3 regions of the Aeribacillus sp. FSL K6-8394 genome follow, and region 2 is predicted to be linked to each of the others. Evidence: riboswitches for the same ligand, from Rfam matches in the RefSeq annotation. Region 2 holds a riboswitch; each other region holds the start of a gene.
What was found. A riboswitch is a leader RNA that binds a small molecule or an ion and turns the genes downstream of it on or off. The one in region 2 is predicted to bind S-adenosylmethionine.
Positions count from the first base shown of each region.

Region 1: another riboswitch for S-adenosylmethionine. It lies ahead of NSR00_RS10180 (2,3-diketo-5-methylthiopentyl-1-phosphate enolase); the one in region 2 lies ahead of NSR00_RS00365 (bifunctional homocysteine S-methyltransferase/methylenetetrahydrofolate reductase).
Region 3: another riboswitch for S-adenosylmethionine. It lies ahead of metK (methionine adenosyltransferase); the one in region 2 lies ahead of NSR00_RS00365 (bifunctional homocysteine S-methyltransferase/methylenetetrahydrofolate reductase).

Region 1 is NZ_JBBPAA010000001.1:2,132,374-2,142,562, forward strand. It holds gene NSR00_RS10140 (fumarate hydratase) at 1-271, opposite strand, end outside; gene NSR00_RS10145 (pyridoxal phosphate-dependent aminotransferase) at 419-1,582, opposite strand; gene NSR00_RS10150 (carbon-nitrogen family hydrolase) at 1,670-2,452, shown strand; gene mtnA (S-methyl-5-thioribose-1-phosphate isomerase) at 2,519-3,580, opposite strand; gene mtnK (S-methyl-5-thioribose kinase) at 3,540-4,817, opposite strand; gene NSR00_RS10165 (1,2-dihydroxy-3-keto-5-methylthiopentene dioxygenase) at 5,489-6,019, opposite strand; gene NSR00_RS10170 (methylthioribulose 1-phosphate dehydratase) at 6,042-6,689, opposite strand; gene NSR00_RS10175 (2-hydroxy-3-keto-5-methylthiopentenyl-1-phosphate phosphatase) at 6,686-7,375, opposite strand; gene NSR00_RS10180 (2,3-diketo-5-methylthiopentyl-1-phosphate enolase) at 7,372-8,595, opposite strand; SAM riboswitch class I at 8,674-8,779, opposite strand; gene NSR00_RS10185 (hypothetical protein) at 9,144-9,728, shown strand; gene NSR00_RS10190 (BREX system ATP-binding domain-containing protein) at 9,728-9,982, shown strand.
Region 2 is NZ_JBBPAA010000001.1:84,355-94,543, forward strand. It holds gene metH (methionine synthase) at 1-1,184, opposite strand, end outside; gene NSR00_RS00365 (bifunctional homocysteine S-methyltransferase/methylenetetrahydrofolate reductase) at 1,177-3,036, opposite strand; SAM riboswitch class I at 3,142-3,266, opposite strand; gene NSR00_RS00370 (YajQ family cyclic di-GMP-binding protein) at 3,368-3,859, opposite strand; gene NSR00_RS00375 (HPr family phosphocarrier protein) at 4,004-4,282, opposite strand; gene NSR00_RS00380 (DUF3941 domain-containing protein) at 4,624-4,755, opposite strand; gene NSR00_RS00385 (DegV family protein) at 4,787-5,665, opposite strand; gene NSR00_RS00390 (competence protein) at 5,981-6,121, opposite strand; gene NSR00_RS00395 (Cof-type HAD-IIB family hydrolase) at 6,254-7,063, opposite strand; gene NSR00_RS00400 (alpha/beta fold hydrolase) at 7,193-7,942, shown strand; gene NSR00_RS00405 (metal-sulfur cluster assembly factor) at 8,009-8,317, shown strand; gene argC (N-acetyl-gamma-glutamyl-phosphate reductase) at 8,645-9,682, shown strand; gene argJ (bifunctional ornithine acetyltransferase/N-acetylglutamate synthase) at 9,701-10,189, shown strand, end outside.
Region 3 is NZ_JBBPAA010000002.1:862,347-872,535, reverse strand. It holds gene NSR00_RS16675 (alpha/beta hydrolase) at 1-273, opposite strand, end outside; gene NSR00_RS16670 (gamma carbonic anhydrase) at 341-868, shown strand; gene NSR00_RS16665 (phosphatase PAP2 family protein) at 1,041-1,571, shown strand; gene metK (methionine adenosyltransferase) at 2,263-3,468, opposite strand; SAM riboswitch class I at 3,674-3,865, opposite strand; gene pckA (phosphoenolpyruvate carboxykinase (ATP)) at 4,134-5,723, shown strand; gene NSR00_RS16650 (DUF2584 domain-containing protein) at 5,964-6,206, opposite strand; gene NSR00_RS16645 (alpha/beta hydrolase family protein) at 6,271-7,050, opposite strand; gene NSR00_RS16640 (ABC transporter substrate-binding protein) at 7,173-8,156, shown strand; gene NSR00_RS16635 (ABC transporter ATP-binding protein) at 8,201-8,980, shown strand; gene NSR00_RS16630 (ABC transporter permease) at 8,958-9,764, shown strand; gene ytkD (RNA deprotection pyrophosphohydrolase) at 9,926-10,189, opposite strand, start outside.

The DNA.
Region 1 (10,189 bases), 2.0 Mb from region 2:
TCGCTTTTTTTATTGTTTCCTTTATTTGAATTTGATTGATACCGACTGGCACTTTAATTTTAAATGTCGGCAATCCGGTATCTTGGCAGATCGGCGATACATTTTCATCTGCCATTTTAATATTTTCGGTTATCGTGGCAAGCGACATCGCAGCTCTTGTACCAGCATTTTCACGCTGCTTCGCCTTCAAAATAGCGCGGCGGACATCCTTCGGCAATTTTGTAGACGTTTCCACAATTAATTGATACATACTCTCATATAATTTTTCCATCCCGCTTATCCCCCTTACATTCAGTCAAAAAACTCCCACTTAACACAATTTTTATTATACTTCTTTTAATTTTGATTGGAAAGGCATTCACGTGCTGATCATTTTTTTAGGGGGATAAGGAGAGTGTTTCAACATTCATTGCAGCAGTTAAAAAAGATTCAGCTTGCGAATTCTATCAACCGCTTCTAAAAGCCTGCTCTCATCAACTAATAAACCAACGCGTATGTATCCTTCTCCATATTGTCCGAAGCCGTTTCCTGGCGCAACGGCGACATCTGCTTTTTCAAGCAAATAATCGGCAAACTCTTCGCTAGTAAATCCTTTCGGAACAGGGAGCCAGGCAAAAAATGATCCTTTCGGAGCTTGAGCGTTCCAGCCAATTTGCCGAATAGCATTGATAAACGTATTTCGGCGGTTTTCATAAAGGGAGACAAGCTCCTCTACACACGACTGATCGCCTGTTAATGCGGCAGCTGCTGCTAATTGTATTGCTGGAAAAAGGCTGCAATATAAGTGATCTTGAATAAGATTAATACTTTCAATGATATTCTGGTTCCCTACAGCAAATCCAACGCGCCAGCCGGCCATATTGTAGGTTTTCGACAATGTGTACATTTCAATGCCGATGTCCTTAGCTCCTTCCGCTTCAAGAAGGCTGGTCGGTTTTTTGCCGTCAAAGCCGATCGCACCGTACGCAAAATCATGGACAACGGAAATTCGATGCTTCTTTGCAAACGTAACCGTTTCCTCAAAAAACTTAAGATCGGCCGTTGCTCCTGTCGGATTGTTCGGGTAGTTTAAATACATCAATTTTGCCGCTTCTTTATCCTCCAACGAAATGGCGTTGTAATCAGGTAAAAACCGATTTTCTGCCAACAGCGGGAACGTTTTAAATTGAGCCCCGGCTAAAACAACGCCTGATAAATAGTCTGGATAACCCGGGTCGGGCAATAGCATTAGATCTCCTTCATTTAATAGGCACATCGGCAATTCAACAAGTCCAGTTTTCGTACCGAATAAAATCGCTACTTCTTTTTCTGGATCTATATCGACACCGTATTGTTTCTTATAATATTCACTAGCCGCATGTTTTAACTCAATCAGACCTGAAAATGGTGAATATTTATGTGTTTTCGGGTCTTCTGCTGCGGTTTGCAGCGCTTTGACGATATGCGGGGGAGTCGGCTGGTCAGGATTTCCTTGTCCTAAATTAATAATATCTCTTGCTTCAGCTACAGCGTTATTCACTTTTTTCACAAGGGCAGAGAAAAATTGTGTTGGAAGCTTTTTTAAACGTTCTGAAATCTCCACTCTAATCCACCTTTTTTTATAAAAATAGTTGAAATTATCATAAAAATTCTATAGTCTTTATATAAAAATGTCTAGGGGCTGAAAATCATGAAAGTTGCTTGTATACAAATGAATATCATTTTAGGCGAACCGGACCAAAACTATGAAATCGCTCAAAAAAATATAATAGAAGCAGCAAACCATCAAGCGGATACAATTGTTTTGCCTGAAATGTGGAATACAGGATACGCCCTTGATCAGCTTGATGAGCTTGCAGACAAAAATGGAGAAAAAACAATTGAGCTGCTGACATCCCTTGCTAAAACATATCATGTCAATATTGTCGGTGGTTCAGTTGCAACGAAAAAAAACGGACAATTTTTTAATACCATGTACGTTGTCGACCGATTCGGAAATATCACCGCTGAATACGACAAAGCCCATCTGTTTAAATTGATGGATGAGCATAAATTTATGAGTGCCGGTCAAAAAGTAAATATATTTGAGCTGGACGGCGTCACTTGCGGTGGTGTTATTTGTTATGATTTGCGTTTTCCGGAATGGATTCGCACCCATGCATTAAAAGGTGCAAACATTATGTTCATTCCTGCCGAATGGCCGAAAAAGCGAATTGACCATTGGCAATTGCTTCTCCAAGCACGGGCAGTTGAAAATCAAATGTTTGTTGTAGCAGTAAACCGGGTCGGAGCGGATCAAAATAATGAATTTAATGGACACTCAATGGTCATTGCCCCTTGGGGCGAGCTTCTTGTTCATGATCAAACAGATGCAGGAATTTTTTACGCCCAACTGGATCTTCAAGAAATTGACCGTGTAAGAAAAACCATTCCTATTTTTCAAGACAGACGTCCGGAATTATATTTCGAATAAAATTTTACACCCCTTAAAAGAATGTGAAAGCATTCCCTTTTAAGGGGTTTTTGTATGAAAAGGCAATTAAACGCTTTTCATGTGTTTTAAACTTTTGGTAAAGGGTGGATAGGCAATCCCTTTTTCTGTAATAATTGCCGTAATGAGTTCATGATCGGTCACGTCGAATGCCGGATTATATGTTTGCACATTTTCCGGCGCCATCGGTTTTTCATACCATTTTGTCGTGATCTCCTCTGCTTTTCTCACTTCGATCGGTATATGTTCCCCTGTCGGACAATCTAAATCGATTGTTGAAAGCGGAGCACAAACATAAAACGGGATTCCATAATATTTTGCTAAGATTGCCACTCCGGAAGTTCCAATTTTATTGGCAGTATCTCCGTTTGCGGCAACTCGATCACACCCGACTAAAACCGCTTGTACTTTTCCCTCCTTCATCACAATGGATGCCATGTTGTCACAAATTAACGTTACATCCACACCAGCTTCCTGCAATTCCCATGCAGTTAGACGTGCACCTTGAAGAAGCGGTCTTGTTTCATCTGCAAAAACTTTGAAATGGTAGCCTCTTTCTTGGCCTAAGTAGATGGGAGCTAACGCAGTCCCATACCTCGCCGTCGCAATTGTTCCTGCATTGCAATGGGTCAGAAGACCCCAGCCGGGTTTTAATAATGACAGGGCATGCTCGCCAATCGAATAACAGACTTGCTCATCCTCATTACGGATATGTTCTGCTTCTTCCTTCAGTGCGTTTTTAATTTCCTCGATGCTTTTGTCTTTTTCTACTTTGAGTCTATCCTCCATGCGATCTAAAGCCCAAAATAAATTCACTGCAGTCGGCCGCGATGAAGCCAAATACTGTTTGATTTTTTGAAAATCATCCAAAAGCTGTTCATAAGTCGACGCTTTTGATTGCTTCGTGCCTAAATAAACACCGAATGCAGCAGCAATTCCGATCGCAGGCGCTCCTCTAACCTTCAGATGGTAAATGGCCTCCCATATTTCTTCTGGAGTAGAAAGATGCAGAAATACTTTCTCATTCGGCAATAGCGTTTGGTCGAGTATGATCACCGTATTGTTTTCATCATCCAGTTGTACAGATTGAATGGCTTTTACTGCTGTCATAAAACTTTTCCCCTTCAATAAATTTGCGGACACTTTGTAATAAAACATTCACAAAGTCGTCGCCTGTACGAATGTTTGCACGTTCAAGAATAAAGGTTTTACCAGCTGTTAAACAAATTTTTTCAGCCAAAGCTCGGGATTCTTTATTTTCAATTGACGTGATGTCTTTTACATGGGCGATCCCAATAATTCTTCTGCATAATTCAAGTCCGGCAGCGGCTGAGGCATCCTCAAGGATGGAATTTAAATACCATTCTTTAAAACTAGGTGCACTTGCAGTTCTTTCTTTTATATTCTCATCCCAAGCATGTAAAAATTTTTTTGTAAACAGCTCTATTACGTCTGAGATTGTTTGTTGAATATATTGCAAGTAGTCTTCCTTTGTTTCTTGATCTTCAATTGTAAAGCTTGCATTTACATAGGCGAAAATAAGGTTTGCAATCACATTCCCAATATCGAACCCAGCAGGTCCATAAAAAGCAAACTCAGGATCGATTATTTTTGTTGAATCTTCCTTTATAAAAATGGAACCGGTATGAAGGTCGCCGTGGAGGAGGGACTGTGCTTTTGTCATAAAATCAAACTTCAGTTTAGCTGTTTCCAATGCAAGCTTTGAATCATTCCAAATTTCTTCGCGGATGAATTCTCTCGTTTCTGGAAATACATCATTTTGCTCACAATCGTAAAAAGGTTCTGTATACACGAGATCTTCTGTTATTTCACATAATTCTGGGTTTGTAAATTTTTGCACCAATGCTTTCTTCTCTTTATGATCGATAACGGCATCTGAAGTAAGCAATAAGGTGTTGACAAGAAACGTTGTAATATGGTCGGCAAACAAAGGGAATTTTTTATGTTTTAAAAGAGCTGTCCTCATAATTTCATGGTCAGATAGATCATCCATCACACAACAATTCATAATCGGATCATACGAATAAACCTTAGGTACAAATCCAGGCGCTAATTCCCCTTGCAGCTTCAATGCTTCGCTTTCAATCCGATTGCGATCTGGTGAAACTTTAAAGGCGTCTGAAATACGCGCAACCGGACCAGCTTGTTTAATAATGACAGACTGGCCGCTATTTTGATCAACGACACGAAATACATAATTTAAGTTGCCATCGCCAATCTCTCGACATTCCAATTCTGCGTTTTGTTCAAAAATATCGAGTTTTTTCTGTACATATTCGATGACATCTTGCTCAGTCATCGTAAAATATGTTGTAAAATCCTTCAAAAAAATTCCCTCCTCTATCTTTGTTTGTCATAAAGTGAAAAAAGAGTCTTTCATAATATCCATTCACAATATGGGGATGACATTATTACAAGACCACTTCGTCACCTGCTTGTAAAAGCCGATTCCGGCAAATGCTCCAAATGGATTCAGATTTCTAGATCCAAAGCAGCCGCCGCATCCATTAAATAGAGGGGGCTGTCTAATAAGTCGATTTTCCGGCTTATAGACGCCCCTTTAATGTTTTAGAAACGTTGATATATCAATGCTTATGATGTTTCGTTTTCAGTGGATTTTGTCTTTTGAAGACAGCCCCTTCCTAAAAATATAAATCTGCATCATTTATTCTTGATTTTCCCCATCCCGCCATAATACTTGATAAATTATCTGTGTTTACTTGGTTTTCAAGTGAAACTATATCCTCTTGTAACATAAGACAAGCCTATTTTTGTGGTGCTCTTTTAGCTGCAAGCTTCTTCGCAAAAATGTGTAAACCTATTAAAACCGGGCCAGCAGCCGCTGTGGTATTTTCATAGTTTCTTTGCATTCAGGAACATTGTTCACTGAGCTGGATGAATTGTGTATCCGAAGAGCAGCCAGTCATATGAAAAAGATGATGTTAAGCTTGCAGCTGTGAATGTTTAAAGCCGCTTTTTCATAAATTTTTTGTAAACTTAATTTACTTCTTCTTTTTCGTAAACTGGCACCCAGCCTTCTTCTGTCACAAAGATGCGGATCGCAACAACTTTTCGGTCATCAGCTAATGTGAAATAGTGGCGTCTGCCCTCTGGAACAGAAATAAGGTCTCCCGGATTAAGATGCACTTCAAAAAATTTCCCGTCCTGTCCTTGAATAACAAAAATTCCATGGCCGCTTACAATAAAGCGCACTTCATCATCTGTATGATGATGTTCACGCTGAAAATTTTTCAGCAGCTCTTCAAGGTTTGGCGTATGATCTGCTAAAGAAATGACATCCCAAGCTTTGTAGCCACGTCTTGCTGAAATATCTTTAATTTCATTTTCAAAAGATTGTAAAATCGTTTGTTTTTCCTCATCATTTAAAAGATACTTCTCTTTTAAATGCTCTGGTAATTTGGCAATATCCCATTGCTCGTAAATAACACCTTGTTGATTTAAAAATGAAATCACTTCCTCTTGATTGCTGATAACTTCGTTTGTTCCTTGAATTTTAATCGTTGTCATGTAAAATACCTCCTTAAAATGTTTAATTATTTAAAGCTCCTGTACTCGCAAGGAGACCGGCTTTTGCTTGAATAAGAGCAAGCTGATACTGAAATAAAAATTCACAAGCTTCTAAAATTTTCTTTGCTTCAAAGCCATCTTTTCCCCATACAGTAATTCCGTGGTTGCGAATAAGAACTGCCCCTTTATCCTCCTTCACGAAATCGCCCAAAGTGCTTGCTAATGTAGGAATATGGGCATAATTATAAATAATCGGAATCTGTAATTCTGCATCTTCCTCCCAGCGGTCAAACGCTTTTATCAGTTCTTGTCCTTGAAATACAATTTTCCCAGCGTCACCATAAAGTTCAGAGATGACATTATTTGCAACCGTATGTACATGCAGGCTGCAGCCGGCTTTGCTTCTTTTATATATTTCGCAATGCAATAGCGTTTCTGCCGAAGGCTTCAGCTGTGTTGCGCCTACAGGATTTCCTTCTCCATCTACAAGCAAAAAATCTTCCTTCGTTTTTTTTCGTTTATCTTTGCCGCTTGCGGTCACAAGAAACTGAAGCGGGGAATCTTGAACTTTTATGGCTAAATTGCCGCTTGTCCCCATAAACCAATCCCGCGCAGCAAGCTCCTCTTTAATCTCCGCAAGCTCATGAACACGAGTTAAAACGACACTCATTTTGCGCCACCTTTTTCTTCTATGAAATTTGTTTTGTTTATTGTCTTCTCTAAAATGTCAATACAGTCGTAAAATGTTTCGAAAGATTGATAAGGAATAGAAAATTCTTGACATTTTTTTGATAAATAATCACGTGCAATAACTGTATCTGCAATCTTCGCGGCTTCTAAATCTGTGACGGAATCCCCGATGATGATGGAATGAGTGTCAGCATTTGCAATTTGCCGAATAATTGTCGGTTTGCAGCACCCACAATTTTGGTTGGGACATTTTTCATCACACGTATAAGGCCAATGAATGGTGATCGTTTCTCCGCTAAAATCCGCTTTATTGCAAAACAGTGCGGTAATAGAATCAAAAGGCTGCAACAGCGGTTTAATAAAAAAATCGATTCCGCCGCTGACAATGTATAAAGGAATGTTCATGTTTTTCGCATAATGAACAAAGTCGCGAAATCCTTCCCTTATTTCTGCAGTTTCTAAAATATAGTGAATGATGTCACCCTTTAAAGAAGATGGAAGAAGTGCAAACATCTTGCCGACTCCTTCCTGAATACTAATCGACTGGGAAAGGACGCCATCCTTCAATTGCTCCCACTCTTTTGGAGCGAAACGCTTCATGATGCTAACGATGTTATCTTTTTTTGTCACCGTTCCATCAAAATCACAAAATATTACTGGCTTCAATTGGACGGTGCCTCCTTCCATCCCCAGAGCCGAATTGCTTCTTGTAATTCTATGTCTTCAGCTGCTTCATTAAGGGGAACACCCCGGGAAACAGCGTCAACTGCCTGACGGAAAGCTTTTCCTCCGCCTTTAGCACCTTGCGGGTGACCGTGAACACCGCCTCCTGCATTAATGACGCAATCTTTTCCAAAATCATGAATTAAAATGGGAACAAGACCCGGGTGAATGCCAGCAGATGGAACAGGAAAAACTGGTTTTAAAACTGATTCCTTCACCAATTCTTCTTTCACTTTTAAAACTTTGTCACGCTCCAATGCAACGCTGCCATATGGTGAAGGGAACAACGAAAAATCTGCTCCAGCAATTCTTATCAATTTTCCAAGCAATAAGGAATGAGAGAGCCCATATTTTTCGGATGAAGTAAACGATCCGCTAAACGCCGGATGAGCCATAATTGGGAGGGCGATTTCATCATCTTCCCTTAATGCTTGCAGCACATCGAGGCCATATGTAAAAACATTAAATAGCAAAATATGGGCACCTAATTCTTTTGCTTTTCTTGCCTTATCTTTCAATTCAAATGTTTTTCCCGTCAAATTGACCGCATACAAAGTTCGGTGCCCTTTTTCTTGATACACGTTATCAAGAACTTTTTTGCCTTCCTTTATTCTTGTTTCAAATGATGTGAGCGAATTTTCAAAAAGTATTTCGTCATCCTTTACTAAGTCGACGCCCCCGAGAGCCTGCTCCCGCAATTGGGCAAGAAGGTAATCCATATCACGTCCAATTACACCTTTAAAGATGCTCATCACTAACGGTCTGTCGTAAACGCCAAGTTTTTCTCGTAACCCCTGAATTCCAAATCGAGGACCTGGAAAATACCGAAAGATCTCATCGTCAAACTGCAAATCTAGTAATTTTATTTCTCCATCTAGTGATAATTTTCCAAAAGTTGTCGTTAAGATGGCAGGAATGTCTTTAGAAAAGTTTTCTCCCGGAAAGCGAATGTGAAGCTGTGCAATCGTTTTGCCGGAGGATGGATCCTCGCCTGTTTCTTTTATCTCAACCACTTGTCCTTTATGCTTTTTTAACTGCTCTTGCACTAAAAGAGGAAGGTCAGTCCACGAACCTACCGTTAATCCAAGAGCAATGCCTTCTGCTTTTTTTTCTAAATCTTCTCGTTTCGCAATGATTTGGTATACTGCTGTTACGTGACCCATTTTTTCAATCCTCTTCATTCAGATTTTTTTATATAAATAAAACCTCTTCAATAAGAAGAGGTTTTTTGTCAAAACAACTTCTTATCTTTCAACATCTCTGTTGGGAGAATTAGCACCGTGCTCATCATATGAGTCGGTTGCCGGGCTTCATTGGGCTCATCCCTCCACCTGCTCTTGATAAGAGTTTTATTATTAACTTTATAATTCTTATTCGTTTACTTGGATTATGCCACTATCCTTCCCCTCTGTCAACACTTTTTTACATCATATTCGATTCAAATTCGCTTACATTTTTCTGATGGCATGCTACAATTATTTAATGGTGCAGTTTACAATTTGAGGTATTTACCGGAACTTGAGGTTGAGCCAAAACAGGAAAGCCTAAAAAAAGAGGACGAAAAAAGAAGGTACAACATCTTTTTAACGTCTTCCGATCGCATCATGCTAGATTACTAGACTTAGAAAAACTGGTTGAATTACGCAATTATAACGTTACTGGTTATCGTGAGACAATTTGTTTCTTGTACCGTTATTGGTTATGTTGCTTTTTGAATGATCCAGAAGAAGCCTTAAAACAAACGCTAACGTTTAATTTACAGTTTAATGAGCCTTTAAGAAGATCCACCAGAAGCGCTGAAAAGGCCTATTATGCACGGAATAACGAAGAAGCAAACCGAATAGCTAGAGAAAAAGGGTATCCTGGCGCTGGATATAATATCAGCAATAAAAAATTAATTGAATGGTTAGATATAACAGAGGACGAACAACGCCATTTAAGCACGATTATAGATGCGAATGAAAAGCGGAGAAGGAAACAAAAACGCCGGGAAATGGGCGTAAAAAGCCGTGAGGAGTATTTAAAAGAACAGCGCAATAAAACGGATAAGAACTTAGAAAAACTTAGACAAGCAATTGAGTTGAATCCTGATTTCTCGAATTACAAATTAGCTAAATTGCTAGGAATAAGTGAATCGTATGTAAGGAAAGGATGTTATATGTTATTTACTGGAACGGATGATTTAATTAAAAACGAGGATCGATCAATTAAAGAACATGATGTTTTATATTCTAGAATTAAACCTTTATCTTCACAAAAAATGGAAGGGTTAGTGGTGTACTTTCAACCCCATTGATGAAATTAAACCGTTTCTCAACTGAACAATTAATAGAAGTTTCATATAAAGTTAGGGAAATCCACGGTATGGTACACAAATGGATACCAGAGACAGTTATTGATGATACATTTATTAAGCAATATGTTGAATCATTTACTGTTGCCTTTGAACAGGAAATCACTGTACTTCCAAGGACATTTTTACGTGAATTTATATTCGTATTAGACGCTGCAAAAGAGGGGAACGATGTCCATTCTCTTTTAAATTATTAGTCCTAGTACTGTAGAAAGAATTAAACTGGATTTAAGTCAGTATTTTGGACACCAATAAGTGAAATTTAATTTTGATCTCATTGACATCGCTTGTCGCTTGACATGGAGCCTCTGCGGGCGTGGTGTTATGCGAAGGGCGAAAGGGGCAATGAATTCTTTCGCATGGCAAATAAGCCTACCACACCCCCACTCCATGTAAAGCGGATG
Region 2 (10,189 bases):
ATGAAGTTTTCCATATCTTCAAGCTCGTTTCGGTCCGGATCTGCGAGACAGACATCGATGACGTGGGCGCCGTTTTTCACTTGAGCGCGGGCGATTTCCGCTGCTTCTTCAAATTTTCCTTCAGCAATGAGACGCTTGAATTTACGCGAACCGATGACGTTTGTGCGTTCACCGACAAACAGCGGGCGCATTGATTCATCATAGCGAAGGGGCTCGATGCCTGATACCGTATGTTGATTTTGCTTTTTGACGATTTTTCGCGGTTTTAAGCCTTCCATTGCCTCCCTTATTGCGCGAATATGTTCGGGAGTTGTTCCGCAGCAGCCGCCGACCATATTAAGCCAGCCTCTTTCTGCAAACCCTCTGATTTTTTTTGCTAAAGATTCCGGTGATTCATGGTAGCGACCTTCTTCATCAGGCAGTCCGGCATTCGGATAACAGCTGACAGCGGTATTGGCGATTTCAGACAAAGTGCGGATGTGATCGGTCATGAATTCAGGACCTGTCGCACAGTTTAAGCCGACGGCAATTGGATTCATATGTTCAGCTGAAATGTAAAACGCTTCAATATCTTGACCGGCGAGAGTTGTTCCCATCGGTTCTATCGTTCCGGACAGAATGATCGGCACTTCTTTCTTGAGCTTTTGAAAAGCTCGTTGAATTCCTAAGTAACCTGCTTTTACATTGAGCATATCTTGGCTTGTCTCAAGGAGAAGTACATCAACGCCCCCCACTAACAGTCCTTCCGCTTGAACTTGATAAGCTTCTGCCAATTGTTGGAATGTGACGCCGCCTGTAACGGAGAGCGTTTTAGTCGTTGGCCCCATTGATCCTGCCACAAAACGAGGCCAATCCGATGTTGAATATTTTTCTGCAGCGCGCTTTGCAATCTCAGCTGCTTTTTTATTTATTTCAAAAGCAAGGTGCCCCAAGTTATATTCCTCGAGGACGATGCTTGTACCGCCAAACGTATTTGTTTCGATAATATCAGCGCCTGCTTCAAGGTACGCTTCATGAATACGGACAATCGTTTCAGGGGAAGTGATGTTTAAATATTCGTTGCATCCTTCATATTCTTCACCGCCAAAATCTTTCGCAGATAATTCTGCAGCTTGAATCATTGTTCCCATGGCTCCGTCTAGTATTAAAATTTTTTTCTCCAGCTGTTCCTTTATGTTATACATGGGAAATCTTCCTTTCTCGTTTTGCCTTTTCTTTTTCATGAATGTATTCCGTCAGCTCGACTGTCATCTCATAATGCAAAAACGGAGTGATTAAGTAAATGCCGTTAAACAGGTCAAATGCTGCGTCAATAAGCGATTTTGCAATGGCAAGTCCTTCTCGTTTTCCCTTTTCTTTATCATTGCCTGCTTTTTGCATCTGTTCGCGAATCGAATCAGACAATTTAATGCCTGGCACTTCGTTATGAATAAATTCAGCATTGCGGCTGCTTATTAACGGCATAATCCCGAGATATATCGGAACATTCAGATGTTTTGTTGCTTCATATACTTCTTCGATCAGCTTCTCCGAGTAGAGCGGCTGCGTAATAAAATAATCGGCTCCACAGCTGATTTTTTTCTCAAGTCTCTGAACTGCGCGATCAAGATGTCTTACGTTCGGATTGAAGGCGGCGGCTACAGTAAAGTTTGTTTTTTGACCAAGTGATTTTCCGGAGTATGACAAACCTTCATTAAATTGCTTAATTAAGCTGATTAAATCAAACGATGATAAATCATAGACAGAGGTTGCACCCGGAAAATCACCGATTTTGGACGGGTCGCCGGTGACCGCTAAAATATCGTGCAGGCCAAGCGTATGCAGCCCCATTAAATGGGATTGAATGCCGATTAAATTTCTGTCACGACATGTTAAATGAACGAGCGGGCGAAGCTGGAAACGGCTTTTCACAATATTTGCGCAAGCAACATTGCTGATTCTTGGTGTAGCAAGGGAATTATCCGCAAGCGTAATTGCATCAATCCTCGCTTTTTTCAACGCTTTTGCTCCTGTTAAAAATTTTTCCAAGCCGAGCGTTTTCGGCGGGTCCAATTCTACAATCACTGAGCGTCTGTTTTTTGCAATATCTGGGAGAGGAGTTTCTTGACTTTCTTTCATAGGTAAAACATGAATTGGAACATTTCGTTCTTTTACTTCTTTCTCTGTGACAGGAGGGAGGTTTGATACAGCTTCAGCCATTGCCCGAATATGTTTCGGCGCGGTTCCGCAGCATCCGCCGAGAAGCCGGACACCTTGTTTTCGGAATTGAAGAGCCGCTTCATAAAAATAGTGTTCATCTGATTCATAAACTAATCTTCCGTTTTCATACCTTGGCAGGCTGCCGTTTGGAAAAGCGGATAAAAAGGCATGTTCAAACAGCGGCACTTCTTCCAGAGATTGCAGCATATGATAAGGGCCTAAACGGCAATTGAGGCCGACAATATCTGCACCAAGTTCTTCAAGCATTTTCAAACCGTCTGCCAATCTTGTTCCATTTTGAAAGACGCCTTGTTCGTGCAAAGAAACATTTGTGATAATGGGCAAATCCGTTTCTTTTCTAGCTATTTGCAAAACGGTTTTCAGTTCTTCCAAGTCGTAATAGGTTTCTAAAATAATGCCATCTACGTTTTCGGATAAAAGGACATGAAGCTGCTCACGAAAATTTTCGGCAATGTCAGATAGCGTGAAGGCGCTTTTTTGAAACGAACGGATGCCGCCGATTGTTCCGATGACATACCCTTTGTTTTCCGCTTTTTGTAACGCCCTCTTTGCAAGTTCAACCCCTTTTTGGTTGATGATCTTTATATCATCTTCCAGCCCATATCTGGCAAGCTTTATGCGATTGGCGCCGTATGTATTTGTTTGAATAACAGTTGCGCCTGCGTCTAAATAGGCTGAATGAATCCGTTCTATTTCTTCCGGTTTTGAAACGTTTAGCTCATCAAAGCATTTGTCTATTCCGAATGAGTATAGTAGAGTCCCCATTGCTCCGTCGGCAATTAATATATGATTCTGTAAATCTTGTAAAAGCCCCATAAAAAGTCCTCCAATCAAATGAAATAGGCGCCTGCAAGGAGGCGAACACCTATATAAAAAAGAAAAGCCTTCTAAGAAGAAGACTTTTTGAGCAATTTCCCCTTCTTCTTATCTTTCGAGCGCACTTTGCGCATCGCTGGATTTAGCACCTTGGTACCCAATGTTTTCTACTGGGTAATCCGGTTGCTGAAGGTTCATCGGGCCAGTCCCTCCGCTTCTCTTGATAAGAACGCTTTACCGTATGAAATTTTAAAACAACGGATTAATCCTAATTTAACGAATTTTATCGAAATAATCAATATAAAATTTCAATTTTGTGAACAGGGCAAAGCTAGCGAAAATTAATAAATTGTACGTCGATTGGCAAGTCGGCGCTTTTCACAGCTGCAATCACTTTTTGCAAATCGTCCTTGCTTTTGCCGCTTACCCGGACTTGGTCGTCTTGAATTTGGCTTTTTACTTTTAGCCCGGTATTTTTGATCAGCGCATTGATCTTTTTCCCGTTTTCTTTGTCAATTCCGTTGACAAGTTTGGCTCTTTGTCTGACAGTGCCTCCTGAAGCCTTTTCGATTTTCCCGTACTGAATATTCTTGGTTGCGACACCGCGTTTAATCATTTTGCTTACTAATACATCTTTTAGTTGATTCAGCTTATATTCATCGTCAGAGATTAGCACAAGCTCATCTTTTTCTAGGGATATATCGCTTTTAGATCCTTTGAAATCATATCTGTTTACAATTTCTTTTTTCGCCATTTGAATGGAATTGTTCACTTCGGCAATATCCACTTTTGAGACGATGTCAAATGAATTCTCCTTAGCCAACTTTTTACCTCCAATAACGTTATTTACATTCATTATAGTGAATGTCGTTCAGTTGAACAACTCTTTTAGGGGTTCCTCGCAAATTAAATGAAAAAACCGTTACGTAAAGCAACGGCAAGGAAATTAATATCTGCTTAAATGCAATTAAGCTAAAGATGTCGCTTTAGAACATTTAGGGGAAAGAAAGTCTTGTAAGTTTTTTACTGCTTCGAGCGAATCTTCTCCTTCAGCGCTGATGACTACATGACCTTCTAAAAAGGCGGAAAAACCGAGCATGCTTAAAACGCTTTTCGCATTTAATTGGAGCTTTTTTGTTTGGAATAAAATGTAGCTGTTAAATTTAATCGCTTCATGGACAAGGGAAATGACATATTCCGGCTCCATCTCTTTTGTAAGATACACGGAAATTTCATGTTTCTTCATTGTGCCACCTCTTGTATACTTATTTTACAATATCTTACATTAATAAAGGATAGATTCCCACATGTTTGTCATTTCCTCTTACATATAAAAAATGACCTCCGCTTTCGAATATGGAAACGTTCTGGATTTCTCTGTTTTTTAATGAAATGAATGGTCTAATCAAATTGAAAGTTATTGCCCCGCCCATGTTTTATTAGACAAAAATGAAAACAAAAGCTAGAGAAAAGATGCATACTGTAAGATAAGAAAGCGTCTTTTTCTTTCAGAACGTCCGGATAGAATAGGTGGAAGACTCGCCTTTAGAGATATTTCAAAAAAAGAAAAAGCCCGACAGGCGGGCATTATAAATGATCCGTTTTCTTTGAGTATTGCCGTTTTCCAAGCTCTCGATTTTTTTCCTTCAATAGATTTTTTTCGTGTCGTTTTGCATTGTTGTCTACAGCTTTTTTATCATTATCGCTTGTTTTGGACATTCAGGAAGCTCCTTTCCATACTGTTATATACTTATGATTTCCATGAAGCTTCTTGAATATGTTTATTTAGAAAAAATACAGCAAGGGTGCCGGGGCCAGAGTGTGCACCAATGACAGCACCGATCGTATGGATGATAATTTCTTTTGGATGAAACGTTTCTTCAATTAATTGTTTTAATTCGAGAGCTGCTTCTTCATCATCACCATGGCTGATGGCGATTGTCTGTTCACTCAATCCGTCTCCACGCTCTTCCATCAGCTCAAGAATTCTCCGGTAAAGCTTCTTTTTCCCGCGGATTTTTTCCAGCGGGATCAGCTTTCCTTCTTCGACATGCAAAAGCGGCTTGATATTAAGCAGTCCGCCAACAAACGCAGATGTTTTGCTGATTCTCCCGCCGCGAGCCAAATATTCCAGGCGATCAACTGTAAAAATGTGCTCCATATGACTGCAATACTCTTTTACTGCATTTGCCATTTGTTCTAAATCAAGTCCTTGTTTTGCTAATTGAATGGTGTAGCGGACAGCAAGTCCATACCCAAGTGAAGCACATTTCGAATCGATAATTTGCAGTTTCCAATTCGGATATTTTTCAAGCAATTGCTGCTGAACCATAACGGCAGTTTGATATGTACCGGACAATTCGGAAGAAAAGGCAATATACAGCGCCGGCTGATTGTCTTTCGCCAGCTTTTCAAATTGATTGGTGATTGTTTCCGGTGATGCTTGTGATGTTTTAGCAACGTTTCCAGCTCTCATATAGTCGTAAACTTCTTTTGGTTTGATTGTCAATTGATCCTCATAGTCCTTCTCGCCAAGGTGGACACGAAGAGGGATGAAAGAAACGCCTTGATCGTTTAAAAAAGAGACAGGCAGATCACAAGCACTATCAGCGATAATGTGAATATTCATTAATCACACCTACTTTTTTTCATTTACATATAGTCTATCTTGATCACAAATAGAAAACAATACAATTTGTGCAAACTGAAAATTTAAAAAAGAAGGACAAAAAAAGAAAAAATGGACGAAACAAGAGGAGCTCGTTTCGTCCATTTCATATTTATTCCTTGTTCAAAATGTGCCGTACAATCGGCATTCTGGATGGTGTTATGCCTGCTCGATTTTTTCTCGATGCAGATGCTGTACAAAGATTGGTCTGTTCAAATTCGATCTGTTCATTATAAAAACTGCCCTTAAAAGGATTCGAAAATGAACGGAAGGGCATTATCCTTCGAAGCTTGCTTCGTTATTGGCTCTTGCTTCTGATTCGGCAAACGTCATACGGTATGGAAACTTTTCATCATGTTTTTTGACGGCACCTTTCCCTTGCTCAATGAATCGTTTCGATTTATTCCGTTTGCCCAAGTTTGAATCCCCCTTTTGATCATTGACGAAATGAGTTCGTCAATGATAGGGTATCCCTTTTTAAACATCTAAATCCTTGTCAATTGTTGTGAGGTGTAAAAAGATAATCGAACTTTTGGACTTTTGCAAAGATTAAAGGGACAGCAATTCCTTTAAAAATTTTGCAACTCCGTCTTCTTCATTTGTCAGCGTAATTTCATCAGCAATCTCTTTGAGCGGCTCAATTCCGTTTCCCATTGCAACGCCTAATCCCGCATATTCGATCATTTCCAAATCATTGTCTTCGTCGCCAAAAGCGATAATTTGCTCTCGAGGGATATTGTAAAATTCGGCGATTTTTTGCAATCCGACTGCTTTATTAATGCCTGCTCGGATAATTTCAATAACATGCCACGGGTGAGCCCAGCTTCTGTGGTCTACAACTTCCGCATGAACTTCATTTAAATAATGGCGAATCCGCTTGACATTTTCTTCGTCTGAATGGATTAACATGCTTGTGACATTGCGATTTAAAACAGCTTTTAAGTTGCCGATTTCAATTTTCGGATTTCCTATACTGAAAATATCCAACCATTGTTCATTATGGTAATGAAAATAAACATGATCAAGCACTTCTGCTAAAATGTTATGGACTTGATGCTGTTCGGCGATTTCTACAATCTCTTTTACAACAGATACATCAAGGGTTGTATGATGAAATCCCCAGGATTCATCCAGCGGATGATGGACAAAGGCTCCGTTAAAATTGACAATCGGGGTTTTTAAATTTAATTCTTCGTAATACATTTTGCTCGAGCGGAACGGCCTTCCTGTTGAAATGCATATGATATGCCCTTCTTCTTGTGCTTTTTGCAAAACATTTTTTGTAAAAGGAGAAATCGTTTTGTCATCTTTCAGCAATGTGCCGTCTAAATCCAATGCGATTAAATGTTTTTTGGCCATAATCTCTCCTCATTTTTTGTTTTTATTTAGTGTATCTTTTTTCCATCTTTTTTGTCCACATGTTAAACTAATTTTAGCAAAAAAATAATGAAAGGAGCATCCTAATTGAAGGTCATTGTTGAACATACGATGGCGGACAATATCCCTGTACTGCATGTATGCAAAGAAGATTTTATAAAAGATGAGCTGCCGCTTGTTGTGTTTATCCATGGATTTACGAGCGCAAAAGAGCATAATTTGCACATTGCCTATCTTTTGGCGGAAAAAGGTTTACGAGTAGTATTGCCTGATGCGAAATTTCACGGAGAGAGGGATGAGAATCTTTCAGAGGCTGACTTAAATTTAAATTTTTGGAATATTGTTATCAGTTCTGTTAAAGAGCTCGAAAAAATAAAAAATTATTTTTTTGAAAAAAAATTGATTGACGGGAAAAATATAGGGGTAGCGGGAACTTCCATGGGCGGTGTTGCTACACTTGGAGCGCTCACCCAATATCCGTGGATCAAAGCTGCTGTCAGTTTAATGGGCAGCCCACATTATCAAAAATTTTTCAAATATCTTGTGGACTCCTATCAAAAAGCAGGCTATACCTTTCCGTTGTCTGAAGAAGAAATTCAGCAGCAATTTGATGCGTTGTATGAGTATGATTTATCCGTACATAAAGAAGCGTTATGCAACCGCCCCCTTTTGTTTTGGCACGGGATGAAGGATCAAGTTGTACCATTCGCTCCTACTTATCAATTTTATGAAGAGATAAAGCCGTTGTATGCTGACAATCCGGAACATTTGGCATTTATTGCGGAAAAGGATGCAGGGCATAAGGTGTCTCGAAAAGGGGTGCTAGAAACGGTTGAATGGTTTGTACGGCATTTGAGGTAGAAAATTTTTAATGTGACATAAACTTCGATATAATGATATTAACGAATATAAGAGGAGTGGATCGAAATGGATGAAGCGCTGAAGGAAAATATAATGGGTGCTCTTGAACAAGTTATTGACCCAGAACTCGGCATTGACATTGTCAATTTAGGATTAATATATGATTTGGAACTGAACGATGAAGGAGTCCTCAAAGTAACTATGACATTGACGGCAATGGGATGCCCCCTTGCTGGAACAATTGTTCAACAAGTAAAAGCTGCGCTTGACGGAATTCCAGAAATCAAAGATGTCGATGTCAACATCGTTTGGAATCCACCTTGGACGAAGGACCGAATGTCCAGATACGCAAAAATTGCCTTGGGTATTCAATAAAAACTTATGCAGACTGGCGGAAAAGGCCAGTCTTTTTTATGCAAATGTTTTATCAATTTGACTGCAAGTGTCATTATGTTTTTATTTTCGTCTTTATCGCTTCTTTTGTTTATCTCATCACCATAATGGAGTTTTTATCCCGAAACATAATTTGCATTTTTTCTTCAGCATGGCATATCCGGATAATTTGCAAGGGATTCCCTGCTCTCTACTACATTAAGAATCCTTGTTTTTGAACAGAAAAATTATAAATATACAATTGATTTTATTTTTATACAGTATTATAATGGTAACTAATTTAACGGAATGAATTGAAGGTGATTGAGGTTGAATATAGGAATTATCGGGGCAACAGGATATGGCGGTGTGGAACTTTATCGAATTTTAGCCAATCATCGGTATGTCGAAAACATTCATTTATATACATCTTCAGCAGAAAAAAAGAGCTATATTGACGAATATCCGCATTTATCCCATATAAAAGAAAATGAACTAAAACCGCTAGAGCCGGATCAAATAAAAGAAGAAAATGATGTTGTTTTTCTTGCGACGCCGTCGGGGATATCGGCTTCACTGACGACGGAATTGCTTGACGATCAATTGAAAATCATCGACTTATCAGGCGATTTAAGGTTAAAAAATAGTGATGATTATGAAAAATGGTATAAAAAAGCACCAGCGCCTGAAATGCTTTTGCAGGAAGCGGTATACGGCTTGACAGAGCTGTATCGTGAGGATATTAAGAACGCTAAAATTTTGGCGAATCCTGGATGCTATCCAACTGCAACCTTGCTTGGCCTAGCACCGCTTGTGCGGGAAAAAATCGTCAAAGAGAACTCGATCATTGTTGATGCAAAATCGGGTGTTTCAGGTGCAGGTCGAAACGCTTCGCTTGCTACAAGCTTTGTTGAAATACAAGATAATTTCAAAATTTATAAAGTACATCAGCATCAGCATATACCGGAAATTGAACAGGAGCTTCATAAGTGGGACGAGAAAGTCGGCTTCATTTCGTTCAGCACCCACTTAGTGCCGATGACAAGAGGGATTATGGCGACAATGTATATTGAATTATTAGAAGAATGGAATACTTCAAAATTAGTAGATTTATATGAATCATTTTATAAACATTCACCATTTGTGAGAGTGCGTACAAACGGAACGTTCCCAAGCACAAAGGAAGTGTACGGCTCGAATTATTGCGATATCGGTCTTGCATTTGATCAAAGAACAAGTCGGTTGACAGTCGTATCTGTCATTGACAATTTGATGAAAGGCGCTGCAGGGCAGGCAGTGCAAAATTTCAACATTATGTCAGGATTCCAAGAAAATGAAGGACTAAACTTTTTGCCAGTATATCCATAACATCAAGGAGGACTTCTAGTGACAACCAAAATAAGAAAAATAGACAACGGTTCAATTACAACACCGAAAGGCTTTTATGCAGGTGGCTATGAAGCGCACATCCGCTACACTCATAAAAAAGACATCGGCATCATTTATAGTGACGTTTCAGCAACAGCTGCAGCTGTTTACACACAAAACGTTGTGCAAGCTGCCCCAATTTTTGTGACAAAAGAGAGCATTGCAAAGGAAAACAAAATTCAAGCGGTGATTGTCAACAGCGGCAACGCCAATGCCTGTACAGGCGAAAAAGGTTTAAGCGATGCATACGCAATGCGGAAATGGACGGCTGAAAAGCTTGGAATTGCAGATCATCTTGTGGCTGTCGCTTCAACAGGAGTAATTGGCGAATATTTAAACATGGAAAAAGTCCAAGAGGGGATCAACAATATTGAATATGAACGTTCATCAGCAGGAGCCAAAAGCTTTGCCGAGGCTATTTTGACAACAGATACGTTTGAAAAGACT
Region 3 (10,189 bases), on a different contig from region 2:
ACCGCCCATGCTATGCCCCAACAAAAAAAGCGGCAATTGGAAAGATTGAGCCTCCCTGATCCAACGGTCAACTTCATCCATATATTCATCAAACGATTGGACATGTCCCCGTCTGGAGGATGAATTTCCTTGTCCTGGCAAATCCCCCATGACAACATGGTACCCGTTTGTTTGCCACTTTTTTATCAGCCATTTGTAACGTCCATGATGTTCTAAAGCTCCATGAATGATGACAATCGCAGCTTTAGGACTAGAACTTACCCATTTCCACATAATTAACTCCTTTCCGAACATGACGGAAAATTTGTTATAATATGAAAAAAAGAAAAGGATGGTTCCCATGGTTATTTATCCATATAAAGACAAAAAACCTATAATTAGCGATTCGGCTTATATAGCTGATTTTGTCACAATCACCGGCGATGTTCAAATAGGAGATGAATCAAGCATTTGGTTTCAGACGGTTATTCGCGGTGACGTCGCCCCAACTATTATTGGAAATCGGGTCAATATTCAAGACCAATGCTGTCTGCACCAGAGCCCAAATAAACCGTTAATTATTGAAGATGATGTAACCGTCGGCCATCAAGTTCTGCTCCATAGTGCGATTGTGCGGAAAGGAGCTCTAATTGGAATGGGTTCGATTATTCTGGATGGAGCAGAAATCGGAAAAGGCGCTTTTGTCGGTGCAGGCAGTCTTGTCCCGCCAGGCAAAAAGATACCTGAGAAAACTTTAGCATTCGGAAGACCCGCCAAAGTGATTAGAGAATTAACAGAAGAAGATCTTCAAGATATGGAGCGCATCCGTCGCGAGTATATCGAAAAAGCTCAATATTATAAAAATATTGCTCGTATGAACAACATATAAATTGCTTATAAAAACATTTTAAAACTTTCTCTTTCAAATGTCATTCTTTACCGGGCAGCTTCATGCATTTTTAAAATTTTGTAAAATTTTTATTAGATTTGTTGAAGTTTACATAAATATGAGAGAAAATTTTTTATAAGAATTTTTGCTTTTTGAAAAGAGGAACTTTAACATGGGCAGACTGCTGAATCAGCTTTACCAATTTGAGTGCAAGTTGTTCAAACTGATTAATTCGCATTTTGAACGAAAAGGACTGAATGTTTATTTTCGGTATGTTACTCATTTAGGAGGGGCTGTTTTTTCAATTGCAACATGTTTAATGCTGATGTTATTTTTTAATGAACCTGTAAAAACTGTTGCCTTGGCAAGTTCAGCTGCACTTTTTTTCAGTCATATTCCGGTTTTCATTGTGAAAAGAATTTATCCACGCAGACGGCCTTATCTTACATTATTTGAAACAAAAGTGTTAGAAAATCCGTTAACTGACCATTCATTTCCTTCTGGACATACGACAGCTGTATTTTCAGTGGCTACACCATTTTTGCTCTTTTTTCCAGCCTTAACATGGATTTTGCTTCCTCTCGCATTCAGTGTGGCACTATCAAGAATTTTTCTTGGCCTACACTACCCTTCAGATGTGCTGGCGGGAATAGTTCTAGGAGCTTCAGCAGGCACCATCTGTTTTGTCGCATTCGGACCATAAATCGAGTAGGAGGGAGCGATTAACTCCCGTCCTCTCACACCACCGTACGTACGGTTCCGTATACGGCGGTTCCATTAAGATAATTGACGCAAGTCTTTATAACTTCCGTGAATAGCTGTTCTCTTTATGCCAGTGGTCACTCCACCCTCCAAGAGATCTCCCACGGGATTCACCGCTTCCTCCCTCAAGTGAGGTACTACGTTTTCTGTGTTCATCATGACTCACTGAATGCCAAGGGCTATTCTCTCTTAATTGTTCGGTCCTTCTTAGTTGTTCTAGACCAACTAATACTATGACCTCTGCTGACTTCTGACTGTTCAGCTATCTATCACTAGATAGGTTACCAAGGTTACTTGGCGTGCCAGCCAGACCTCCCCGGGTAAGAGTGTAATCTTTCCTTCCATCCATCTGCTTCATTTACTCTGTATCACCTTCGGCAGAAAGGGCTTTGTTTTGTCTTGCAAACTCACCCAGTGATACCTAGCCTCATATGAAGTTCGTGTTCCGAGAGACCTTAAAGTTTGCCGCTCGCTTCCTTCAGATTCCGCGTCACCACGGACACCCTTGCGTTAAGCTAACTGCTACTTCTGCCTTCGCAGCTCGGGACTTTCACCCTATAGATTACACCCATGCCGGGCGCACAAGCAAAAAGGTGTCTAATGCATGCATCGCATTGGACACCTTTTTTATTTTACAAATATTGATGAGCTTGTTCGCGCAAAGCTTCCGCTTTATCTGTGCGTTCCCATGGCAAATCTAGATCGTTGCGTCCGAAATGACCGTAAGCAGCTGTCTGTTTGTAAATCGGGCGGCGCAAGTCAAGCATTTTTATAATGCCAGCTGGGCGCAAATCAAAGTTATTGCGAATTAATTCAACTAAAACATCTTCGCTTACTTTGCCAGTACCGAACGTATCAACAGAAATAGAGACAGGTTTCGCTACACCAATTGCATAGGCCAGCTGAACCTCACATTTGTCTGTAAGTCCGGCTGCGACAATATTTTTCGCTACATAACGAGCCGCATAAGCTGCAGATCGGTCTACCTTCGTCGGATCTTTTCCTGAGAAAGCTCCTCCGCCATGGCGAGCATAGCCTCCGTAAGTATCGACAATGATTTTTCGTCCCGTTAATCCTGCATCTCCTTGTGGTCCGCCAATAACGAAACGTCCGGTAGGGTTGATGAAATATTTTGTTTCTTCATCGATCAGTTCTTTTGGCACAACCGGATCAATTACTTTTTCTTTAATATCCTGCTTAATTTGTTTTAAAGTTGCCTCCGGATGGTGTTGAGTCGATATGACAATTGTGTCAATTCTAACCGGCTGTTCATTTTCATCATATTCTACCGTAACTTGCGTTTTTCCGTCCGGACGCAAATAAGGAATTTCTTCGCTTTTTCTAACTTCTGTAAGCCGGCGTGAAAGCTTATGGGCAATGGAAATCGGGAGAGGCATTAATTCCTTCGTTTCATTGCATGCAAAACCGAACATTAACCCTTGATCTCCAGCGCCAATCGCTTCAATTTCTTCATCAGTCATTTGTCCTTCTCGCGCTTCTAAAGCTTTATCCACCCCTGCAGCGATATCGGGTGATTGCTCATCAATTGATGTTAAAACAGCACAAGTTTCAGCATCAAAACCGTATTTAGCTCTCGTATAGCCGATCTCTTTGACCGTTTCTCGCACAATTTTTGGTATATCCACATACGTGCTTGTCGTAATTTCTCCACTGACTAATACAAGTCCGGTGGTGACAGATGTTTCGCAAGCTACACGTGCGTTCGGATCTTTTTCTAAAATGGCATCTAAAATCGCATCTGAAATTTGGTCGCAAATTTTGTCCGGATGCCCTTCCGTTACGGATTCAGATGTAAACAGACGGCGCTTTTTTGTCATTTACTGCTTCCTCCTCAAACTTAAAATGATGTTTATGGAGTGCTACACTCCTTGTCATTGACACGGAACTCATTCCCTCACCACTATTGTAAACATATCAAAATTTCGTACGATAAGAAAAACTTGGCTAAACGAGATTTCTCTTATACATAGAAAAAACCTTCCCTGCCAGAGGAAAGGTTGTTATAAACATCATTGCCTTTCACTCTTATCGTTCAAGGATATAACCTTGCATCAGGTTAGCACCATTGCTCGTCTATGAATATGGAATTCTTTCGCATCATGTTGTATGTCCATAGAATACCGGGATTTTGAAAGCCATATTCTACTGTCTTCTTTCAACGAGCCGGTTGCTGGGCTTCATAGGGCCTGTCCCTCCGCCAACTCGGGATAAGAGTATCCGTTCAAATGTATATCATACAGGAGCAAAAAAGTACTTGTCAACAATAAATAAAGCTTCTCTGTAATTTTCCAAATCATCTGATATCCATTATTTCAGGATCAGCTGATCAATCATGATTCGTATGATGCCCAAAAATGAAGGCAAAATATATAGTAAAAACATTATTTTCAGAAATCGATAAATAGGATGGACTATTTCCACGAATGTGTTATACTATTTCTATAAAACCATTTCAAATATGCAAAAAAAGGATGGTATGTATATGAATATTGTAGATGTATCAAATGAATTAGCTTCGTTGATCAGCGGACCAAATGCATATCATAATTTACCAGTCGCACGACTTGTAGAAAAAGTTTTAGCTAGGAAAGAAGGTTTTTTAACAAATACAGGTGCAGTTTCGGTTACAACAGGCAAATATACCGGCCGGTCACCAGAAGATAAATTCATCGTTGAAGAAGATTCTGTCAAGCATTTAATTGATTGGGGACCCGTCAACAAGCCAATTTCATCAGAAGTTTTTGAAAAACTGTACTTAAAAGTCATACAATATTTAAAAAATAGAGATGAAATTTATGTTTTTAACGGATTTGCCGGAGCTGACAAAAAATATCGTCTTCCAATTCAAGTGGTCAATGAATTGGCGTGGCAAAATTTATTTGCTCGCCAACTGTTTATCCGTCCGAAAAGCCAAGACGATTTAAAGGAGCATAAAAATCCGTTTACAATTGTTTCCGCTCCTTCCTTTAAAGCAGATCCAGCTGTGGATGGAACGAACTCAGAAGCATTTATCATTATTTCTTTTGAAAAGAGAATAATCCTGATCGGCGGAACTGAATATGCAGGCGAGATGAAAAAGTCTATCTTTTCCGTCATGAACTTCCTGCTTCCAGAAAGAGATATATTTTCAATGCACTGCTCCGCCAATGTCGGTCAAGAAGGCGATGTCGCGCTCTTTTTCGGTTTATCGGGAACAGGCAAAACAACACTTTCCGCCGATCCAAAACGCCGATTAATTGGTGATGATGAACACGGCTGGTCTTCATCTGGTATTTTTAATATTGAGGGCGGCTGTTATGCAAAATGCATCGGCTTGTCTGAAGAAAAAGAACCTCAAATTTATAACGCGATTCGATTCGGTTCCGTTTTGGAAAACGTTGTGGTTGATGAATCGACACGAATTCCTGATTATGACAACTCCTTATTAACAGAAAACACCCGTGCGGCTTATCCAATTGAAGCGATTGACAATATTGCTAAACCGAGCATTGCGGGTCACCCTAACACTATTATTTTTTTAACAGCTGATGCGTTCGGTGTTCTGCCGCCAATAAGCAAATTAACGAAAGAACAGGCTATGTATCATTTCTTAAGCGGTTATACGAGCAAGCTTGCTGGAACGGAAAGGGGTATTACTTCCCCTAAAACAACGTTCTCCACATGCTTTGGCGCACCATTTCTTCCGCTTCCAGCTACAAGATACTCTGAAATGCTCGGAAGAAAAATCGAAGAACACGATGTGAAAGTATTTTTAGTCAATACAGGGTGGACCGGCGGAGAATACGGAGTAGGAAAACGAATTAAACTTGCTTATACAAGAGCCATGGTTCAGGCAGCATTGGAAGGCGAACTCGATGAGGTGGAAACTGTAAAAGACCCTATTTTCGGGCTGGCGATTCCTGCTCATGTTCCAGGAGTGCCTGATGAAGTTTTACAGCCTATTAAAACATGGAGTGATAAAAACGCTTATGAACAAAAAGCGTATGAATTAGCAAAAGCATTCAAAGAGAACTTCAAAAAATTCTCGAACGTTCCGAAGGAAATTGAAGAACTTGGCGGTCCAATCATATAAAAAAATTACTTACTTTCGGCTATCGGCTTTTTGTCCGATAGCCTTTTTTTATATTGGGTTGGCAAACAAACCGTTATATACAGATTTTTAGACGAAAACCCCTTTTTCAACGAACTTTTATGAAAAAGGGGTTACGCGATTTTTTATGATAAGACAAATGGAAGCCGTACTCGATAAAATTAAGAAAATTCCTTTTTCTTCCACAATCCGTTCAACAAATGAACGGAAATATGATGACGGTTAATTGGTTGAGTACAATGAAGTGAGATTATAAGTAAGCACGGTTTTGTTATCAGCCCATTCCAATTTAATAATTTCAGCTGTTCCTGTAGGATCGCTTGTCAACGTTTTTCGAACTTCCAAAGGAATATTCATAGGATAAAGGCGATAGCCATCTTTGACAAGCTGAAATACGTTTTCCTCTATCCGCTTTTCCTTCCCTTTTGTAATAATCATCGTATTTAATTCAAGCGGCATGCCCATTTCTCCAATCCCCTTTCATTTGATCGATCATTTTTTAGTATGTATCATATGAAAAATATAATGGTCAGTTTTTCATCCATTTTATCATTCGTTCTAAAACCATCCGGTTATGCCGAGGCGGAAAATGATGACTAAAATGTTGGAAATACCAGCTGTCCACTTGCTTTCCCAATTCTTTCAGCCTTCTTTCCAATCGATATGCATGTTCAATTGACACGTTTTCATCTTTTCCCCCATGAATGATTAAAACGGGTGCTTGCATTTTTTCAAGGTAATACAACGGTGTCCGCCATTTATAGCGGTCAGGATATTTCTTCGGTGTCCCTCCAATAACTCTTTTCATCATCCTTCTTAAGTCCTTTCTCTCCTCATAAGTTAAAAACATATCAGACACCCCGCCCCAGCTTACAACAGATCGAACATTTGAGCATATAATCCCAGTAAGCAAGGCCATGACTCCTCCCCTTGAAAAGCCAAAAACGTGAATGCGATCCGGATTCACTTGCGGATGTTTCATCAACAAATAGAATGCATTGACCGCATCAAAACGATCATTCCCCGCAAAATCTTCATTCCCTTCTCCTCCTAAATTTCCTCGATAAAAGGGAGCCATCACGATAAAGCCTTTTGATGCAAATTGTATAATTCTTCCTGCTCGGACCATACCAACATTTTTAATCCCTCCGCGCAAATATAAAAAGCCATCATAAACACCTTCTTGAACAGGCTCTGCTAACATACCTTTCACTTTTAATCCTTCAGAAATATATGTCACGATGGAAAGCTTAATCGAAGGGTTCGGAGATGGAAAAATTTGTTTATCAACTATTTCTCCGTTTCTCATCATCTTTTCATCCTCCATTTAGGTAGGCAATCACACATTATATTTTTTTTTCATACTTTATCCTAGATAAATATATTTAAACATTTTTCCTTTAATATGAACATCATTAGGGAGGATTTCACATGAAAAAAAAGCTTGCTTCCATCGTATTGGTGATCCTTTTCACCATACCTCTTTCAGCCTGCGGCGGAGGAGTGGAAAAAATTCGGCTGGCGGAAGTCACTCATTCTGTTTTTTACGCACCATTGTACGTGGCCATTGAAAAAGAATTTTTCAAAGAAGAAGGGCTGGACGTAGAATTAAAAACTACTTGGGGCGGAGATAAAACAATGACCGCCATTTTATCAAACGGCGCTGATATCGGTCTTGTCGGTTCGGAAACGTCCATTTACGTATATGCTCAAGAAGCAAATGACCCAGTCATTAACTTCGCCCAGCTGACCGAAACGGACGGCACTTTCCTTGTCTCCAGAGACAAGTTGGATGATTTTCAATGGGAAGATTTAAAAGGAAGCACTTTTTTAGGACAGCGTAAAGGCGGCATGCCGCAAATGGTAGGGGAATTTGTGCTGAAAAAGCATAACATCGATCCGCATCAAGATTTAAACCTTATCCAAAACATCGACTTTGCGAATATTGCAAATGCTTTTGCTTCCGGTACAGGTGAATATGTTCAACTGTTTGAGCCAACCGCAAGTATTTTTGAAAAAGAAGGAAAAGGTCACATTATCGCATCCTTCGGCAAGGAATCGGGCAAAGTTCCTTATACAACATTTATGGCAAAAGAAAGCTATATTAAGAAAAATGATAAAACGGTGAAAAAATTCACAAAAGCGCTCTACAAAGCGCAAAAATGGGTGGAAGAACATGACGCCGAAACAATTGCCGAAACGATAGCGCCGCAATTTAAAGATACGCCGATCGATATTTTAATATCTTCCATTGACCGTTATAAAAGCCAAGGATCCTATGCAAAAACTCCGCTGTTAGATGAGGACGAATGGAACAATTTGCAAAAAATTATGGAAGAAGCAGGAGAACTGCCGGAGAAAATTGATTATGAACTATTAGTCAACACGTCCATAGCAAACGAAGTGACAAAATAATGTTGTTTCAAAAGAAGTACATTTATCGACAAGGGGGGAGGAGATTGTCATTTTTAACGATCGATCATGTCAGCCATACTTATTTTACAAAAAAATCGGCAACGACTGCTTTGGAGGACATCCATTTGGAAGTAGAGGAAGGGGAATTTATATCCTTTCTAGGTCCTAGCGGCTGCGGCAAAACAACGCTGCTTTCCATCATTGCCGGTATCATGAAACCGACAGAAGGGCAAGTTATTTTGAACGGAAAGCAAATATCTTCCGCAACACCGTCTGTCGGTTATATGCTGCAACAAGATTATTTATTTCCATGGAAAACGATAGAGGAAAATATTTTAATTGGATTAAAATTAATGAACAAACTGAATGAAAATGAGAAAAAGCGGACATTTCAACTTCTGCACCAAATGGGTCTCGAAAATGTAGAAAAGCTATATCCGAATCAATTATCAGGCGGAATGAGACAAAGAGCCGCTTTAGTCCGCACTCTTTCTACAGATCCGAAAATGCTGCTATTGGATGAACCTTTTTCCGCCCTCGATTATCAAACGAAATTAAAGCTTGAAGACTTAGTCTTTCAAACATTAAAGGATTTTAAAAAAACAGCCATTCTAGTCACGCATGATATTGGGGAAGCAATCGCCATGAGCGATCGGATTGTCCTGCTATCCAAAAGGCCTGGCAAAATTGCCAAAATATTTACTGTCCCAAAAGAATTGCGGGATACATCCCCGTTTAAAACAAGGCAGCATCCAACGTATACTTCACTTTTTGACTTAATCTGGAAGGAGTTAGATCAGCTTGAAACAAACAACAACAATTGATCTCCTCCATAAACAATATTTGCAAAGATTGAATAAGGAAAAGAAATGGATTACCTTTTATCAAATCTTAATTTTTATTTCTTTTTTTCTCATATGGGAGGTGTCATCCAGCCAAAAATGGATAGACCCGCTCATATTCAGTTCGCCGACAAAAATTTTTCACTTATTTGTTGAAAAACTGCAGGACGGTACATTACTTGCCAATTTGAACGTGACGCTTTTTGAAACGGTCTTGGGGTTTATTTTGGGAACATTATTCGGGACATTACTTGCTGCTCTATTATGGTGGTTTCCAAGGCTGTCTAAAATATTAGATCCGTATTTAGTGGTTTTAAACGCAATGCCGAAAGTAGCTCTTGGGCCGATTTTCATCGTTGTACTTGGGCCCGGATTTACCTCAATTATCGCGATGGGAACAATCATTTCGGTTATTATTACTACAATTGTAGTCTATACTTCCTTTAAAGAAGTGGATCCGAATTATATAAAAGTGCTGCAAACATTTGGAGCAGGCAAAAAGCACGTGTTCAGAGAGGCGATCCTGCCGTCATCTTTTCCAACCATTATTTCTACTTTGAAAGTCAATGTCGGGTTATCTTGGGTGGGTGTGATCGTCGGAGAATTTCTCGTTTCAGCTAAAGGATTAGGCTATATGATTATTTACGGGTTCCAAGTTTTTAATTTTACCCTTGTGCTGTTAAGCCTAGTTATCATTGCCATCTTTGCAACGATCATGTACAAAATTGTCGAACTAATTGAAAGAACATTAATCAAAAGCCAATAAGAGGCTGTCAAGAAAGTCAAATCACCATTGAAAACATAAAATCATAAACACCGATATATCAACGTTTCTAACACATTCATGGGGGCGTCCATAAGCCGTAAAAACGACTTACTAGACACCCCCTTAAACAATTTCTAAACCGACTTTCAGGAATTTAAAAGCTATTTTATGTAATCGGCATAAATTTTGTCCAAGCTACGTTTTAGAACATCATCTTTCATAATAAAGCTAAAGCGATGATCGTCCTCAATTTTTTCAGGCAAGTCCGCAAGCAGGACTGGACCTAACGTTTCAAAATACGTGCTCTGTTTTTCGAGCCTCTCAATTTCCGCATAATAAATATTTTTCACAATCGTTTTCTCTTTTCCTATAACCTTATATTGCCCAATATATACGATATCTTGGACAATTCCTCCCGTTTCTTC